Regions from separate parts of the Nocardia sp. NPDC088792 genome, predicted to be linked through region 1. Evidence: riboswitches for the same ligand, from Rfam matches in the RefSeq annotation. Region 1 holds a riboswitch; each other region holds the start of a gene.
What was found. Region 1 has a riboswitch for magnesium ahead of ACIP5Y_RS06405 (NRAMP family divalent metal transporter). Riboswitches for the same ligand answer to the same signal wherever they lie in the genome.
Positions count from the first base shown of each region.

Region 2: it holds a riboswitch for magnesium, as region 1 does, so the genes downstream of both, ACIP5Y_RS11860 (hypothetical protein) here and ACIP5Y_RS06405 (NRAMP family divalent metal transporter) in region 1, are expected to answer to the same signal.
Region 3: it holds a riboswitch for magnesium, as region 1 does, so the genes downstream of both, ACIP5Y_RS37735 (stealth conserved region 3 domain-containing protein) here and ACIP5Y_RS06405 (NRAMP family divalent metal transporter) in region 1, are expected to answer to the same signal.

Region 1 is NZ_JBIVKC010000001.1:1,307,615-1,313,384, forward strand. It holds gene ACIP5Y_RS06380 (helix-turn-helix transcriptional regulator) at 1-298, opposite strand, end outside; gene ACIP5Y_RS06385 (nuclear transport factor 2 family protein) at 439-915, shown strand; gene dinB (DNA polymerase IV) at 981-2,207, shown strand; gene ACIP5Y_RS06395 (phosphotransferase family protein) at 2,217-3,170, opposite strand; gene ACIP5Y_RS06400 (hypothetical protein) at 3,207-3,926, opposite strand; M-box (ykoK) riboswitch at 4,224-4,403, shown strand; gene ACIP5Y_RS06405 (NRAMP family divalent metal transporter) at 4,749-5,770, shown strand, end outside.
Region 2 is NZ_JBIVKC010000002.1:543,715-549,484, reverse strand. It holds gene ACIP5Y_RS11870 (nitrate/sulfonate/bicarbonate ABC transporter ATP-binding protein) at 1-1,040, opposite strand, end outside; gene ACIP5Y_RS11865 (ABC transporter permease) at 1,109-2,866, opposite strand; gene ACIP5Y_RS11860 (hypothetical protein) at 2,866-3,615, opposite strand; M-box (ykoK) riboswitch at 3,797-3,967, opposite strand; gene ACIP5Y_RS11855 (DUF3558 domain-containing protein) at 4,049-4,576, shown strand; gene ACIP5Y_RS11850 (DUF3558 domain-containing protein) at 4,576-5,097, shown strand; gene ACIP5Y_RS11845 (hypothetical protein) at 5,138-5,329, opposite strand; gene ACIP5Y_RS11840 (AraC family transcriptional regulator ligand-binding domain-containing protein) at 5,693-5,770, opposite strand, start outside.
Region 3 is NZ_JBIVKC010000006.1:320,531-326,300, reverse strand. It holds gene ACIP5Y_RS37750 (AarF/UbiB family protein) at 1-759, opposite strand, end outside; gene ACIP5Y_RS37745 (hypothetical protein) at 765-1,619, opposite strand; gene ACIP5Y_RS37740 (vWA domain-containing protein) at 1,616-2,452, opposite strand; gene ACIP5Y_RS37735 (stealth conserved region 3 domain-containing protein) at 2,604-3,992, opposite strand; M-box (ykoK) riboswitch at 4,064-4,243, opposite strand; gene ACIP5Y_RS37730 (fatty acid desaturase family protein) at 4,469-5,563, opposite strand; gene ACIP5Y_RS37725 (hypothetical protein) at 5,672-5,770, opposite strand, start outside.

The DNA of each region.
Region 1 (5,770 bases):
GCTCGAATTCGGTGGTGCGGCGTCCCGGATGAGCCAGGGCGTAGAGATGTTCCCGTTCTGCGGTTGCCAGCTCCAGCACCCGTGCCAGCGCGTCGAGTACTTCGTCGGAGGGGTTGGCGGCGCGGCCCTGTTCGAGACGCTGGTAGTACTCGGCGCTGATGCCCGCGAGATGGGCGAGTTCGGCGCGGCGCAAACCCGCAACCCGGCGCGGGCCGGACGGGGGTAATCCAGTGCCTTGCGGATCGATACGGGCGCGCCGGAACTTCAGGAATTCACCCAGATCCTCGTGCCGTGCCACGCGGTCAGTCTGGCACAGGGTGGCCCTCGCGGTACGAGGCACGGCGCGCACTGTTTACGACCGCGCGGTCCCGGCACGCTCTGAGTCATGAACGAGAGATTCCAGCACTTACTGATTCAAGAATTCGAAGGAGCATCATCATGACCGCTACCACCGCTCAGGACCGCGCCGACATCATCGAAGCGGCCACTCGCGTCTTCTGGTATATCGACATTCGCGATTGGGAGTCCTTCACCGGCACCTTCGCCGAGCAGGTGACTCTCGACTACTCCAGCATCTGGGGCGGCGAACCGGCGACGGTGACGTCCGCGCAGATCCGCGCCGATTGGGAGCAGCTGATCGGCGCCTTCGATGCCACACAGCACCTGCTCGGGAATCATCTCGTCACCGTCGACGGCGATCACGCCGAGTTGACCGCCGTCTTCCAGGCCGTGCACATCCTCGCGAACCCGTTCGGTTCACCCCGCTGGACGCTGGGCGGCACCTACCGGGTCGGCTTGGAGCGGGTGGCCGGGGAGTGGAAGGTGAACGGTCTCACCATGACCGCGACCTGGGCCGATGGCAATAAGGACATTCTTGCCATTGCCTCGGGCGGGCAGCGTCCGGACGCCGCGTGAGCCGGTGAACGGGGGGTGGTGTTCCGGCGGTAGCCCACACAACCGACCGATGAGTATGCGAACATATGTTCGTGTCGGGTTCGGATGCGGGCAGCCGGGGCCGCCCGGAGCGGGCGGCGATTCTGCACGCCGACCTGGACTCCTTCTATGCGTCCGTGGAACAGCGCGACAATCCGCGCCTGCGCGGGCGGCCGGTGATCGTGGGCGGCGGCGTGGTGCTGGCCGCGAGCTACGAGGCGAAGGCGTTCGGGGTGCGGACACCCATGAACGCGCGGCAGGCGCTGCGCCTGTGCCCGCACGCCATCGTGGTGCCGCCGCGTATGGCCGCGTACTCGCAGGCCAGCAAGGCCGTCTTCGAGATCTTCCGGGACACCACGCCGGAGGTGGAGGGACTCTCCATCGACGAGGCGTTCCTGGATGTGAGCGGATTGTGGCGAATCGCGGGGTCGCCCATGGATATTGCGCGCGACCTGCGGGCGCGGGTGCGCACGGAGGTCGGGTTGCCCATCTCGGTCGGGGTGGCGCGCACCAAGTTCCTGGCCAAGGTGGCCAGCGCGGTGTCGAAACCCGATGGGCTGCTGGAGGTTCCGCCCGACGGCGAACTCGAGTTCCTGCATCCGCTGCCGGTGGAACGACTCTGGGGCGTGGGCGAGGTGACGGCGCGCGAATTGCACGAGCGCGGCATCACCAAGGTCGGTCAGCTCGCGGAGCTCGGTGCGGGACCGCTGGCCGCGGCCCTGGGCCCGGCCGCCGGACGTCATCTGCACGCCCTGTCCTGGGCGCGCGATCCGCGGCGGGTCGAAACCGGTCGCCGCCGCCGTTCGATCGGCGCGCAACGCGCCCTGGGCCGCCGCTATCGCACGGATGACGAGATCGAGGCGTATCTGCACGGCCTCGCGGACCGTCTCGGCCACCGCCTCCGCCGCGCCCGTCGGGTCTGCCGAACGGTGGTGCTGCGCATGCGATTCGACGATTTCGGCCGTGCCACCCGCTCACATACCATGCCCGAGGCCACCGACCGCAGCGCGGTGATCCTCGACGCCGCCCGCACCTTGCTGGCCACCGCCCGCCCACTCATCCACGAGCGCGGCCTCACCCTCATCGGCGTCGCTCTCACCAACCTCGACGATGCCGACACCATGCAACTGTCACTCCCGCTGGAACATCGCGCCGAGTCCACCCTCGACTCGACCCTGGATGCCCTGCGCGACCGTTTCGGCTCGGGCGCCGTAACGCGCGCGGCCCTCCTCCATCGGGGCGAGGGCCTTTCGGTGCCCATGCTCCCCGATTGACCAGCGGGATCAGGACATACCGTCGATCAACTCCACCAGATTGGACCAGGACCGGTCATCGTCAGCGGAGTCGGTATGCGGGCGGCGGAAGCGGTGCACGTATTCGGCGGCATCGGTGAGATCCCAACGGCGGCGGTACAACTCGATCAGCTCCGGGCGCGGCCGCACACCGGTGGCGTGTGTGTAGGCCGTTAGAAGGGAGCCGTCGCCGGGGTCCAGATCCCACAGGTCACGCTCGGGCGGGGCGACGAGGGCGGTGTCCCAGTCGAGCAGCCGCCAGCCCTCCGGGGACCGGATGGTATTGCCCGCGTGCGGTTCTCCGTGTGTGACGACCGCGCGGGCCGGGGTGGCGCGCGCGGCGGCGGCGAGCGCGTCGTAGCGGGCGAACTCGCCGCGCAGCGCCTCGGCGCGGCGGGTGAGCAGGTCAGCCATCGGCGCGGCGTACGGGCCCGCGTCGATGACCTCGCCGGCGAGCGCGGCGTCGATCTCCGCGCGGTGGGTGATCGTGAAGTCGTCGGCCCGCACGGAGTCGGGCACCGCGGCCCCGTGTACCGCGACGATCATCTCGAAGACCGCCTGCCGCTGCCCCTCGTCGCGGAACTCGCCCCAATCGAAATGTTCACCGGCCAGGTAGGGGAAGCAGGACACCGCGAATCGCGTGCCGGCCCTGGCCGATACGGCGCCGTCCGTGCCGATTTCGGGAGCCACGACGAAGTCGAGTCCGGCGGTGAACAGGGCGCGGGCCGTGCCGAGGGCCGCAGTCAATCGTTCGAAGGACGCCTGCCGGGGTGTGGCCAATTCGTCGACCGTGACGAACCATTCGCGGTCACCGTCGTCGGCGCGCCAGTGATGACTGCCGAAGCCCAGCGGCACGTATTCGAGGGTCTCGGCGTGGATGGACCAGTGCCGGGACAGCACGGCGCGCAGGCGGTCGGAGGGCAGATCCCGGGGCGGGGTCAACACTCGGGCCAGCCTACGCGTGACTGCGGGGCGCCTTGTCTACTTGGCCGGCGCCGGGTTGAAGGGCGCGTTGATGGTGGTGAAGTACTGGATCGCGGCCGCGATGGCTACCGGGGCGGTCACCAGGATCGCGCCGGCGATGGCACCGAGCGGGGCCAAGGCCGCCGCGCCGACGAGGCAGCCCACCACGGCGCCGGGGAGGAAGGTGAAGAGGCCGCCGATGATGCCGGTGGCCAAGGTGACGCCGCTGCCGACCGCGATGCCGCCGAGGGCGCAACCGACCACTCCGCCGCCGATGAGGCCGACCGCGGTGCCGATGACGGCGCCGGTGGAGATGGTGTCCTTCAGGCGATTCCAGGCCGCCTGCTCACGGTCGTACGGGGTCTTCCACGGGGCGGTGTCCTGGAAAGGCAGGTCCACGGGGCGATAGAGCGCGTGCCGCACGTCGAACAGCGGGGTCAGCGTCGCGGAATTGTCGTGGATGGCGGCGGCGATGGGAAAGACGAAATCGTCCACCCGGAAGGATAATTCGGTTCCGGCAACCACCTGGCCATCGGGGGCCTTGATTTCGAAGGCGCCGTTCTCGACCGCCAGAGAGCCGATGTCGGTGGAGATTTGGGCGCCGTCGCCCGTGGCTGATGCCGTGTAGTGAATTGCATTGTCCGACTGTGCATTAACGTCGGCATGGGCGGCACCGGCGGCGATCACCGATACCGTCGAAGCGAGCGCGGCAAACGCGGCAAGCTTGGTCTCGAGCACAATTTCCCCTCAATCTCAGCCTGCGGTATCAGGATTTATCGCAGGATTAGCTAGTTCCAAGCAAACCTTAAGTTTGTTCATAGCCATCTGCAATGGACGTTTGTCCTGAAGTGGTAGGAGACACAATGGGCAATATCGGTTTCAATGCCTGATATTCGAGCCGTAAATCTGCATATACTGACGGTTAACGAAAAGTAAACGAATTCCAAAGTCACGAAGCCCGTTGGGGCTCAGGCGATCCGAAGAACCGACCGGGCTGATTTGACATATTCGTTGGCGGAGCCCAATATTGCCCAGTCAGCACCTCGCTAGGCGAGGCTCCTGTACGAACACAGGCCACTGATCCGACGACGTCGAGAGACGCCCAGGGTTAGGACAGATCACCCCGGATTAAGGGGTGATCCTAAGTGGCTTCCCCGGGCCGCGAGCCCCCGGATACGTCGTGCAGTGCCGAAGCTCTGACGAGAGGGGTGCGGGGCTTCGCCGTTCGGCGCGGCCGTGTTTCCCTCTTGCCGTCCGTGAGGACTGACGCGACCAGTTCATGGCGTCCGCGTGCGTCCCGACGGCAAGGAGGTGAGGGACGACAAATGAGTTCCGGCGATAGTCCTTATCCCAGTCCGGACTACAGAGTTCTTTCGTTCCCGGCTTGCCGCGAATCGGTAGACGACTGACCCGCAATCACTTTCGGCCTTCCCGGCGATCCATTCGCCGCTGCGAGGTGTCTTCAGGTGTGCCCGGGTAACTGACGTATGCCCGAAATCCGGTGGCAGCCGGCACCTTCCGCATGCCGAAGTACCTTTGATCGAAAGCGAGGGAAGGATCATGGCCTTCTTCGCGAACGGCTCCGGCCGCCGCACTGCTACCGTCACCGCACCAGCCGACACCCACCAGCCGACCGGCGCCGTCATGGACAGCGCGCACGTCGGCGACATCGTGGGCGCCCTGGGCACCATCAAGATGCACGACTCCGCCGAAGGGCGTTCGCGCAAGCAGCGACTCCGCATGCTGCTCGCCATCATCGGCCCCGGCCTGATCGTCATGGTCGGCGATAACGACGCCGGTGGCGTCGCCACCTACGCCCAGGCCGGGCAGAACTACGGCATGGCCCTGGTCTGGACTCTCGTGCTGCTCATCCCCGTGCTCTACGTGAACCAGGAGATGGTGGTCCGCCTCGGCGCGGTCGCCGGAGTGGGACACGCACGGCTCATCTTCGATCGCTTCGGCAAGTTCTGGGGCGCGTTCAGCGTCGGTGATCTGTTCATCGTCAACGCGCTGACCATCGTCACCGAATTCATCGGTGTGTCAATGGCTCTGGGCTACTTCGGGCTGCCGAAGTGGATCGCGGTGCCGCTGGCGGCGCTGCTGCTGTTCGCGGTGGTGGCCGGTGGTTCGTTCCGCCGGTGGGAGCGTTTCCTTTTCGCGCTCATCGCCATCAACATCGTGATGTTCCCGCTCGCCATCATGGTGCACCCGAGCGTCAAGGACACCGCGCACGGCTTCCTCCCGTCCTTCCCGGGCGGCCTGAACTCGACCTTGTTACTGCTCATCGTCTCCATCGTGGGCACCACGGTCGCGCCGTGGCAGCTGTTCTTCCAGCAGTCCAATATCGTCGACAAGCGCATCACCCCGCGCTGGATCAAGTACGAGCGCGTCGACCTGTGGGTCGGCATCGTCGTGGTGATGATCGGTGCGATCGCCATCATGGCCGCCGCCACCTTCGGCCTGGCCGGCACGGACGCGATCGGCAACTTCACCGATGCGGGTGCGGTGGCGCAGTCGCTGCACGATCACATGGGCCCGACCGTGGGCGCGCTGTTCGCGATCCTGCTGCTGGACGCCTCGCT
Region 2 (5,770 bases), on a different contig from region 1:
GCGGTATCGATATCGGCCTCGGTGAAGAGCCTGCCGTCGAGGGTCAGGTCGAGATCGCCGTCGGCGGCGGTGGCCAGGCCGAGCAGGGTGGCCGCATCCACCAGGGGCATCAGGTCGTCGAGTTCGAAACGCAGCCCGGCGGCCAGATCTGGCAGGTCGGCGCGACCACCGGTGGCGGCCACCAGATCCAGCATGCCGCCGATGCCGTCCACGCTCGCATCCGGCAGCGGCCGAGTGGTGGGGGTCGGCGTGATGGACGCGTGGTCACCGTCGAACGGCGAGTCGGTGAGCATGCGATAAGCCTGATCCACCAGCTGCTGGAAGTGCGCGCCGCGGGGATCCCGCGGGTGTTCGAGACCGATCCGGATCTCACCCTTGATGCGGCCGGGATTGTTGTCCAGCACCAGGATTCGGTCCGCCAGCAGCACCGCCTCCTCGATATTGTGGGTGACCATCAGCATGGTCTTGGTGGGGAACGCGGTCTCACCCCACAAGCGCATGAGCTCGCCGCGCAGGTTCTCCGCGGTGAGCACGTCCAGCGCCGAGAACGGCTCGTCCATGAGCAGCACTTCCGGCTGCACCACCAGGGCGCGCGCGAAGCCGACCCGCTGCCGCATACCGCCGGAAAGCTCCTTGGGATAAGCGTTCTCGAAACCGTCGAGACCGATCATGTCGATGGCATCGGTGACGCGTTCACCGCGCTCGTACGCCGGCATCCCCTGTGCGCGCAGCCCGAGTTCGACATTCTCCCGCACCGTCAGCCAGGGCAGCAGCGCGAAGGTCTGGAAGACCATGGCGGTACCGGCGGACGGTTCGGTGATCTCGGCGCTGCGCAGCCGCGCGGTACCGGCCGAGGGCCGCACCAGACCGGCGATGATCCGCAGCAGAGTCGACTTGCCGGAGCCGGATTTCCCGAGCAGCGCAACGATTTCCCCTTCGCGCAGCTCCAGGCAGACATCGGAGAGCACAGGCAGTTGCTCCCCGGAGGGGTTGGTGAAGTTCTTGGTGACACGATCCACGGTGATGACCGGAGCGGACATGGTAGTTCTCCCTACATCAATGACAAGCGCGCGAGGCGCTGAAATACACACGAGCGCGAGGCGCTGAATTACACGAGCGCGAAACGTTTTTCGGCCTGCACCTGCAGCCGTCGCCACACCAGCCGGTTGATGGCCACCGTGACCACGCTCATGACGAAGGTGCCCAGCAGCACCTTGGCGAAGTCACCGGCGGCGGTGGCATTGGTGATGTACGCGCCGAGCCCGAACGCCTCGAGATGGGTGTGCCCCGATTCGACGACCTCGCCGACCAGCGTCGCGTTCCACGCCCCGCCGAAGGCGGTGATGGCGCCGACCACATACCCGGGCGCGATCGCGGGCAGTATCAACGACTTCCAGCGCTGCAGGCCGTGCACGCCCAGATCGTCCATGGCCTCCCGCAGATCGGTGGGAATCTGCCCGGCCGCGGCGATCACATTGAACAGCACGTACCACTGCGCACCCAGCGCCATCAGTACGGTGCCGCCGATATTCAGCGAGACACCCGTGTAGGTGAGCGCCGCGATCACGAAGATGTACAGGAACTGCGCCGGGAAACTGGCCAGCACCTGCACCACCGGCTGCGCGAACCGGCAGACCCGCGGATTCATGCCGATCCACACGCCGATCGGCACCCACACCACCGTGGACACCACCAGCAGCACGATCACGCGGAGCAGGCTGGCCAGGCCCATGAGGGTGGTGGGCCCGAATTCCGCGAAGCCGACGGTTCTTTCGAAGTAGGCGGCCAGCGTCCAGGTCCCCCAGGCCAGCGCCGCGAACAACAATCCGAAGAAGATCGCGTCACCGGTGCGGCTGTCGCGCCGGTCGTCGTACGCGGACCGCGTGCTGTGCCCGAACACCCGCATGACCCGGTCGAGGCCCTCACCGACCGGCCGCAGCAGCCGCGCGGTCCGGCCCGGCAGCGTGGAGCGCCGCAGCAGGTCGAGCACCAGACTCCGTGGCGCCAGCGCACTTTCGGTGTTCTCCACCCGGAAGCGCTCCGACCATGCCGTGAACGGCCGCCAGAACAGGACATTCACCAGCACGATGGTGATCACCATGACCGCCGCGCCCAGCATGAGATCCCCGACCTGCGCATCGGCGGTGGCGGCGGCGATGAAACTGCCCATGCCGGGCAGTGCCTGATCATTACCCGCGACCGTGATCACCTCGGACGAGGCGAGCATGAACCACGCGCCGCCGAAACTCATCATGCCGTTCCAGATCATCGGCACCATAGCGGTCGGCACCTCCAGCCGCCACAGCCGCTGCCAGCGGGTCAGCCGCATCATGCGCGCCGCGTCATCGAGCTCCCGGGGCATATTGCGCAGTGCCTGGTAGTAGGCGAAGGTCATGTTCCACGCCTGCGCGGTGAAGATGGCGAAGATGCACGCCGCCTCGGCACCCAGGTACGAGCCGCGGAACAGGGCCACGAACGCCGTCACCGTGATCGAGACCAGCGCCAGCACCGGTACCGACTGCAGCACGTCGAGCATGGGCACGAGCACCTTCTCGGCGCGCCGCGACCGCGCCGCCCACTGTCCCACGATCAACGTGAACACAATGGACGCGAGCAGCCCGAGGAACATGCGCAGCGTGGTCCGCGCCGCGTAGTACGGCAGGTTCGACGGATCGGTGGAAACGGTGTCCTGCCCGGTGTCCGGCGTCCAGGGCACCGTCATATCGCGGAACAGCCTGAGCACCACGATGATCAGTACGGCGGCCGCGCCGATCAGCAGGTAGTCCGTCGCGCGGAGCCGGTTGCGGACGGCCGGCCTGTCCGGAGTCGTCTTGGGGCTGTTCGGGATTGCGATGTCGAGTGTCATCAGTCGTTCGCCTCCGGACCGGGCGGGGCGGTCATGACGTTGTAGTAGTGGACGGCCGACGCGATCAGCGCGGGCACGCCGATGATCAGGTTGAACACGACCACGCCCATACCGGCGCCGGCGACCGCGCCTGCGAGACAGCCGACGATCGTGCCCAGCGGCCCGGCGGTCGCCGTGCCGAGGGCACCGGTGAATACACAACCCAGCGGCCCGCCGACGATCGCGCCCAGCAGCGTGCCCACCGCGAGTGCGACGGTGAGCTCGTTGTTGACATTGGCCATGGCCGTGTTCATCCGATCCTCGGGGGTATCGGAGATGTGCTGCGCCAGCAGGATCGGCTGGGTGGCGCGGGCCTCGGCGTCGAGTTGCGCCGTCCGGCTGCGTTCTTCCGTGGTGGCGGGCCGGCCCAGGTCGGTGCGCGGGGTGAGGGTCGCGGTGGTCCCGTCCACCTGCGCGTCGACCGGGAAAACGGTGTCCTGCCGGATGATCGTCAGCGGGATCGCCGTGAGCGTCACGCCGTCCGGATCGGTGATGCGGAGCTGATTTCCGGCGACCCGGAGCGACCCGGCATCGGTGTGCAGCACCACCGACCGGCCTTCGATCCGCGCCTGTCCGTCGATGGCAGCGGCGGGGGTGGCGGCTTCGGCGGGACCGGTGTGTTCCGGCGGCTCGGCCAGGCCGACGGCATGGCCCGCCAGGGCGGTGGTGGTGATCGTCGCGGTGGCGAGCGCGAGCATACGAATTCTCATCTTTTATGCCTCGTGTGATCGCTGCCCGAATTGTATTCAGGGCAGCACGAATTTACCGATCGGCACTGTGGCGCCTACGGTGATGAATTTTTCTCGCGAAATTCCGCTGTCGTTCCGGAATTGCGCATGCGTGTATTCCGATGAGCACGCTGGGAGGAAGGCCCGTGGATCATGAGATGGGCAGACACCCCTCTCGTCAGAGCTTCGGCACTGTACGACGTATCGCTATGAACGGAAGCCACCTTGGATAACCCCTTAATCCGGGGAAATCTGTCCTAACCTTGGGCGTCTCTCGACGTCGTCAGATCAGTGGCCTGTGTTCGTACAGGAGCCTCGCCTATCGAGGTGCAATACCCAACGTAGTAAAGGCCCCGTAAAAAGTCAAAAGGCTTCTTTTCGGCGCATCTTCGATACGTCGCCTACTCTGGTCGGCGTGGTGAGAGCAGTATCGGCAGCGGCAGGGATCGCCCTGATCGGGGTGGCGATAGCGGGCTGCGGGCATGCGGGCCGGCCGGCCGCCGCGCCGACGACCACGAGCGCCGGGCCGATCGCGCCCTCCCCGAACACGGTCGGGCTCTGCGGCGCGCTCTCCGACTCCGATGTCGCACAGGCGACGGGAGTGCAAGGCCTGCAGCGCGTTGCGGTCAATCCGTTCAGCTGTAGCTGGCAGCCGGACGGCGGCGGCGATTACACCGTGATCTTCCACTGGTTCCGTGGCGCCGGGCTCGACGCGCGCCGCGATCAGATCACCGACAGCACACCGGCCACGGTGACGGTGGGCGGCCGATCCGGGCTGATGTGGACCTCCGCGCAATCGTGCGAGGTGGGCGTGCCCTTCGGCGGCACCGACTTCATCGATTGGTCCATCAAGGCGAACACTGCCGAAAACAGCCGCCCACAGCCGTGTTCGGCGCTCCAGCAGCTGGCCGCGGAGACCTTGACGAAGGCGGGGCAGGGGTAATGCGCAGGGCCCGGACGAGTTTGGCGCTGGCCGTGGCCGCGGTGGCCGGCATGGTGACGCTGTCGGGATGCACGCAGCATTCCGGGGATTCGGCGGTGCGGCAGTCGGTCGACCCCAATCTGCTGGCCGGGTGCGGTCCGATCGAGGATCAGAAGATCGCGCAGATCATCGGTGTGACCGGTCTGAAACAGCAGAGCCAGCCCACCATCTGCAATTGGACCGGCCGGAATTCGGCCGGCGCCCCCGTCGATGTCACCTATGCCTGGCTGCAGAACGACACCATGGGCCGCGAGGCCGACGTGGCCGGGCAGTCCGGTTATCAGATCGAACGAGTGGTCGTGCGGCACTTCTCGGGTATGTACTGGCACGACCCCGGCAATCCGGGCAGCTGCGCGGTCACGGTGGCCGATACCGGAACCGTCACCTGGTGGGTGCAGAACCGCGACCGGTCCGCGCAACCGGATCCGTGCGCCGCGGCAATGACTTTGGCCGAGGCCACCCTCGCGGTGGACGGCGTCTGACGGTCTGCTGCAACCTGTTTCAGCCTTTTTCCGGGCCGTCTCAGTGCTTGAGAAACGTTGCAGCGATGTTCCAGAACATGTTCTGGTCCACCGCGTGGAAATCCCAGGTCTCCGTGAGGCTGTGCGTGGCGGTCACGATCGCCGGGATGTCGAAGTCGTGACGGCTGGCCGTGCCCTTGGCCTCGACGGCGGTGATGACGAAGGCGGTGGCGGTTTCTGCGGTGTGGGGCATATGCGAGCTCCAATCGAGTACCGGGCCGGGTAGGTCGTGCGGGGCGGTGCGGGCGGTGCAGGGCATTTCCGGTGGTGCAGGGCATTTCCGGTGGTGTGAAGTGCACTGGTGACGCAAAGTGGAACAGCCGTGCGGGGCGATGCGTGGCCACGGACATCGTCGGCCGCGCCACGCATCTGAACGCCGTGACGCGCTTCGCGGCCGGCGCGTCACTGGCGTTTCCGTCCAGTTTTGTTTCGGCGAGTGACGCAGGGGAGTTCCGAAAACGCCAACTCGGTCGAAGGGGCGCCAAACTCTTGCTGGGGAGTTGCCCAAATACCGTACGGTAGGTGCCTTTTGGGGGTGCAACCGGGGTCGGATCACTCAGGAAACGTCGCGTCCGCGCCACCTGTGCACCGCCCGGCGGAGGCTCGCGGGATCGGCGTAACCGAGGAATTCCGC
Region 3 (5,770 bases), on a different contig from region 1:
CCCTTGTGGTTCGTGCAGTCGCTCCCACAGCTCCGGATCGATGGCGACGGCCTTCAACGCGAGATAGATGACCCACGCGGAGAATCGGTCCAGCGTCGCATCGAAATCGTAATCACCGCGCTGCGGGGACTGATAGTTCCGGTGCCCCCGTTCGGTGCCGCCCAGACCGGCCAGCGCCGGGACGAACATGCCGTCGTAGTCCAGCAGCCGCAGCGTGTCATCCTCCGCGACGAGCAGATTGCCGTGCTGCAGATCGCCGTGCGCGATGCCGTACACCGCGAGATCGGCGATCAGCTCCGCGAACCGTTCGGCCACCCGGTCCACCGCGCGGCTGTCCCGGTGGTGCACATCGAGCCACGCCGCCAGCGTGGTGCCCTGCGCCCATTCCATTTTCAGCACCGGATATCGGCTCGCGCCGACCAGCACGGCATCCGGCAGATATTCGAATCCGATCTTCCAGGGCTGCGACAGCTCCGCCGCGGACAGGGCGGCCAGCTTCTCACTGATGGCGCGGTATCTGGCCTGCTGGTCGGGCACATAGCGGGTGAAGCATTTGACGGCGTAGCGGTGACCGGTCCGGGTGTGGGTCATCGGGAACACGCTCGCGAATGCGCCCGAAATGGCCCGGGGCTGCCGGAGTTTGGTCAATTCCGGGACCGAATCCCTGAGCTCGGCGTGTGTGAAGCACAGGCTCGGATGCTGCAGGGCCTCTTGATAATTGCCCGCGGTGGGAAAAGCCCGGGCAATCCCCGTCGTCATCCCCGCTATCTCCCCTCGACGTCGATGCGGATCAAGGCGACGTCGTCGTTTCGAAGGTCCTGCCGGGCCCGCAGTTTGCCCAGCCATTCGGCGAATCCGGGCGTATCGTGCGGACCGCCGAACTCCAGGAGTTCGCGCAGCGCCGCACCCGGGTCCCCCGCAGCCAGGAGCCAGGCCGCCAATGCGTCCGACATCAGCAACAGCCTGTCACCCGGCAGGCACGTACCCGTGTCGAATCGGGTACGAGCCGTCAACAAGGCGGTGTCATGGTTGCGACTGCCGAAAAGGTCGGGGGTCGTTCCGAAATCCTCGGCGCTCTCGATCGGGAACGACCGGATCAGCGCCTCGTCGCGAATATGGAACAGGCACGAATCACCGAGTGCCGCCGCGTGCCAATGCCATTCGGGGGTTGCCCCCGCCTCGGCTTCGGGTCCACCGGGCGAATCGCCGGGTGCGACACGCACGGTGAGCATGGTGGCGAAGGTGCTGCCCGCCAGCTTCGCCTGCTCGTACCATCGCAGGGGGCGGCCCGCCGCGGCGCGACCGCCGGCGTACTCCGCCAGCCAGGGATCCCAGCGGCCCACCACCTCGGCGGCGAACTCCTCGTACGCGGTCCCCGGCGCGAAGAAACCCGGATCCGGCAGGGCCTTCGCCACCGAGACCGCGGCGAGCAGGCGGGCCCAATCCTTCGCCAGCACACTCTCGGTCGCGCCATCGCACACGCTGGCCGCGAGCGGACCCTCGATCAGCTCATCGAACGGAAGATCCGGCAGCACGCAGACCGCGTCCTCGCATTCGGCCGCGGTGCAGCCGTGCTTGGGCGCGATCAGATGGGTTACGTACAGGCCGGGAGTTGTCACCGCAGATCGGTCGCACGTGTCCCGATGTCCAGGAATTGGACCACCGATGTGATGTCCGCGTTGTAGACGAAACCGCGTGTGGTGTCGCCGACCAGTTGCCCCTGGGCGGCCGCGTAGGCGCGCATATGGCTGGGCAGCACGCTCGACATGCCGAAGAGCGTGCGGGAGTACGCATCCGGCAGGCCGTGATCGGAAGCCGGGAAGGTGACCGGGGACCCGCCGGTGGCCGAGACGTGCAGATTGAACAGCAGTACCGCGCCGTCGGCGGTGGCCTGCGAGGTCAGTTCGGTGGCGGCCTCGGTGGGTATGCCGTCGGTCGATTCGCCATCGGTGAGATTGATGACGATGGGCGGGAAGCCCGCCGGATACCGCTCGATCCAGCCCTTCACGAGGTTCTCCGCGTAGCGCAGCGCGCGGTTCATCGGGGTGCCGCCGTCGGCGTGGGGATCCATCCACAGCGGGAAGGTCACCGTCGTCTCGACGAGCCCGCCCGCGCCGTCGGGCACCTTCTTGGCACGCTCGTCCACGCGGGCCGGATTGTCGGCAACCTCGCTGAGCGGCACCAGATCACGCCCGGCCAGCGCGCCGGAGAAGGCCGAGCCGACGGTCGCGCCGTAGCCGATCACCGCGACATGGAAGTAGTCCCGGACTCCTTCCTCCTTGGCGCACTTGACGGCTAGTTCGGTCAGCAGCCGATTGATCGCATCGGCAACGACATCCGCCTTCCGCTGCGGTACGCCGCCGCCGATCTGATCGTTCATCGACGTCGATCGGTCGACCAGGAAGATGAAGCAGGTCGGATTCGTCCGGCTGATCTCTGCCGTGTACGGCATGAGCGCTCCCCAATGCTTTGCGAAACACGTGCTTGGCAACACACGAGACTCACCCCATGATGCCGCGCCACCGGCAGCGCGGCATCCATACGATCCAACCTCTCAGCCACTGGACTCCAACCTCCCAGCGGAGTCCCAATTTCGGTGGTGGTCAGACGGCGATCGGTTCGGCGCGGTCGTCGCCCGGCGACCGTAGCTCGACGCGCTCCCAGGGGGCGGGCTCCGGGAAGTAGTGCTGCAGGAAGTTGCGCACACGGGAGCTGCGGTGCGCTTCCTCGATCTCGGGGAAACTGCCGTCGTTCAGGCAGAAGAAGTCGGCATCGCGCCGAATCCCCAGTCCGACAAGCTGATCCAGCCCCTCCCGCGTAGTGGTATCGATGTAGCGGGCGCGGGCCGTTTCGTTCTGCACCGCGCGGCCGGAGAGCAGCGCGTAGTAGTGGTAGAGCGAATTGGTGACGGAGATATCCGTGCTGGAACGGAAACGACTGGCCTGGGTGCGGGCGAAATCGTCGGCGAAAACGCCCTCCAGCTCGAACAGCACACTGCGCCGCAGCGGAGCCGGCGCGTGCTCGAGATGCCGGGTGATCAACTGGCCGAAACGATTCCGCAGCAATTGCCGGTTATTGCGGGCCGCATTCTCGAATCCGCTGCGGCGCACGGCACGGGTGCCGGTGCCGATGCGCACGGGGGATTCGATGAACTTGCTGATCCCACCCGCAGTGAAGAACATCGTCGGCCGCATGGGACGACCGAAGAACATATCGTCATTGGCGTAGAGGAAATGCTCGCTCAGCCCCGGGATGTGGTGCAGCTGCGATTCCACGGCATGCGAGTTGAACGTGGGCAGGCTCGACCGATCCGAAAAGTGTTCGGCCGCACGCACGATCGTCACCTGCGGGTGCGCGTCCAGCCAGGCCGGCGGCGTGCAATCGGTGGCGATGAAGATGCGCCGCACCCACGGCGCGTTCGCGTAGACCGACCGCAGCGCGTACCGCAATTCGTCGATCTGGCGGACGCGCGCCGGCGCGCCGTCACCCTCGCCGAGCAGCGCCTCGGAAATCGCCGCGGACCGCAGCGCATTCCGCGCCGGATCGGCGGCATCCACCCAGGAGAACACCACGTCGATATCGAAATCCACATCCCCGGCATGCACATCGAACATGCCGCGCAACGTGTCCCAGTCGTAGCCGAAACGGCGGATCCGGGTCCGCTGCAGATCCTCGGCCGGAATCCGTTCGCGGGTAAGGGCATTGGGCCGCGGGCCGAGCAGCCCGTCGGCGCGGTGATGCCAGAATTCGATATCCACCGTGCCGGGACCGGCGGCGGCGCTGACCAGCGCATCGACGCGCGGGCGATAGCGCTGATCGATGGCCAGCGCCGGTTCGTCGCGCTCGGACCGGATCAGCAGGAACGGAATCTCCTCCGCCACCAGTACCGCGCGCAGCGCCAGCAGATTACCCAGCGCCGAACGCTCGATATCCGGCACGGCCGCCGCGCCATCGGCCACAGCCGCGGGGACACAGCTCAATACATTCCTCATCGTCACACCTACCTAGAACACAGCCGGAATCAGTGACGCACGAAAGAGTTCTGAACGCGAAAGACCTTCGCGTACTACCCCACACGTTGAGTTTCGACACTGAGCGACGTATCCCTGCGGTGCGCAGAATCCGGAAGCCACTTGGGATCAACCCTTAAGCCGGGAAGATCTGTCCTGATCTTGGGCGTCTCTCGACGTCGTCAGATCAGTGGCCTATGTTCGTTCAGGAGCCTCACCTAACGAGGTGCAGTCGCCATCCTAGCCGCCGCTCTTGGGCACGACAACCGGCCCCGGCCCACCTGAACAGCGCCACTGGCCGTCGGCGTACTGCGGAAACTGCCACGGCGTGTGGCATTTCAGGTCCGGCGGCGGTGTTTGCGGCGCGGGATCGGCCGCGGCCGATCCCATCACACTCCATGCGCACAGCACACCCACGGCTACGGCGGTCCAGCGGTGAGACATACGTCTCCATTCCTTCAGGCGGGCTGCCGGAGCGGACTGCCGGCCTCGTGCAAGTGTCGCAGCGCCTGTGCGTAGGACTCCAGGAGACCGGTCTCGCAGTACGGGATTTCGTGCTCGGCGCAGAACGCGATCACCATCGGCCGCGCCAGGCGCAGATTCGGGCGGGGCATCGAGGGGAACAGATGATGCTCGATCTGATAGTTCAGGCCGCCCAGCGCCACATCGGTGAACCAGCTGCCGCGCACATTGCGGGAGGTGAGCACCTGACGCCGGAGGAAATCGACGGCGCCGGGCTCGTCGAATACTTCCATCCCCTTGTGATTGGGTGCGAAGGTGCAACCCATGTAAAGGCCGAACAGGCCCTGCTGCACCGCGATGAAGACGAGCGCCTTACCCGGTGACAGCACCAGGAATACGACGGACAGGTAGGCGACCGCGTGCAGGGCGAGCAGCGCGCCCTCCCAGCCCCAATTCGGTATCGACCGCCGCCACACCGCACGCACGCTGGACCAGTGCAGGCTGCCGCCCTCGAGCAGCAACATCGGGAAGAACAGCCACGCCTGATAGCGGAAGATGAATGCCCGGAAACCGCGACCGGTCGCGGCGCGCCCGCTCGAATGCGCCAGGATGCCCATCACATCGGGGTCCGCGCCCTCGGTATTCGGATTGGCGTGGTGCCGATTGTGATTGCTGGTCCACCAGCCGATGCTCAAACCGATGCCGAGATTTCCGAACAACAGCCCGGCCAGATAATTGACCCGGCGGGTGCCGAAGATCTGCTGATGCCCGGCATCGTGGCCGAGGAATGCGAACTGCGCGAACACCAGCGCGAGAAATACCGCGGTGCCCAGCTGCCACCACGAATCGCCGATGAGCGCGAACGCAACCCACCCGCCCAGGAAGGCGGCCACCGTGATCCCGGCGCGCACGCCGTAGGACCGCAGGCGCCGATTCAGCAGTCCGGCATGCCGGATCTGGCGCATGAGCACCGCGTATTCACTGCCACGCCGAGCACCCGAGGCGGGCTCGGGCCGCGGTTCGGTGTCGATCAGCAACGCGGAAAGGGGAATTGCGCTGTCGGGGTCACCGACTGCGGAAGGTACGGGCACTCCACCTACGCTATCCGCACGAGGCGAACAACAGGCCCCTGTCGCCGAAACAATTAGCGGCGTGGCACGCATCGGCCGCGTTCCGCCGCACAAAACCGCAGCGTGCGCCTAGGGCGTGAGCTGATCGAGCAGCCAGCGCGGACCGACCGTCACGGCCCCGAACGGCTCGACGCGCTCACGTAATCCGCGATCCGCCGTCACCACGGT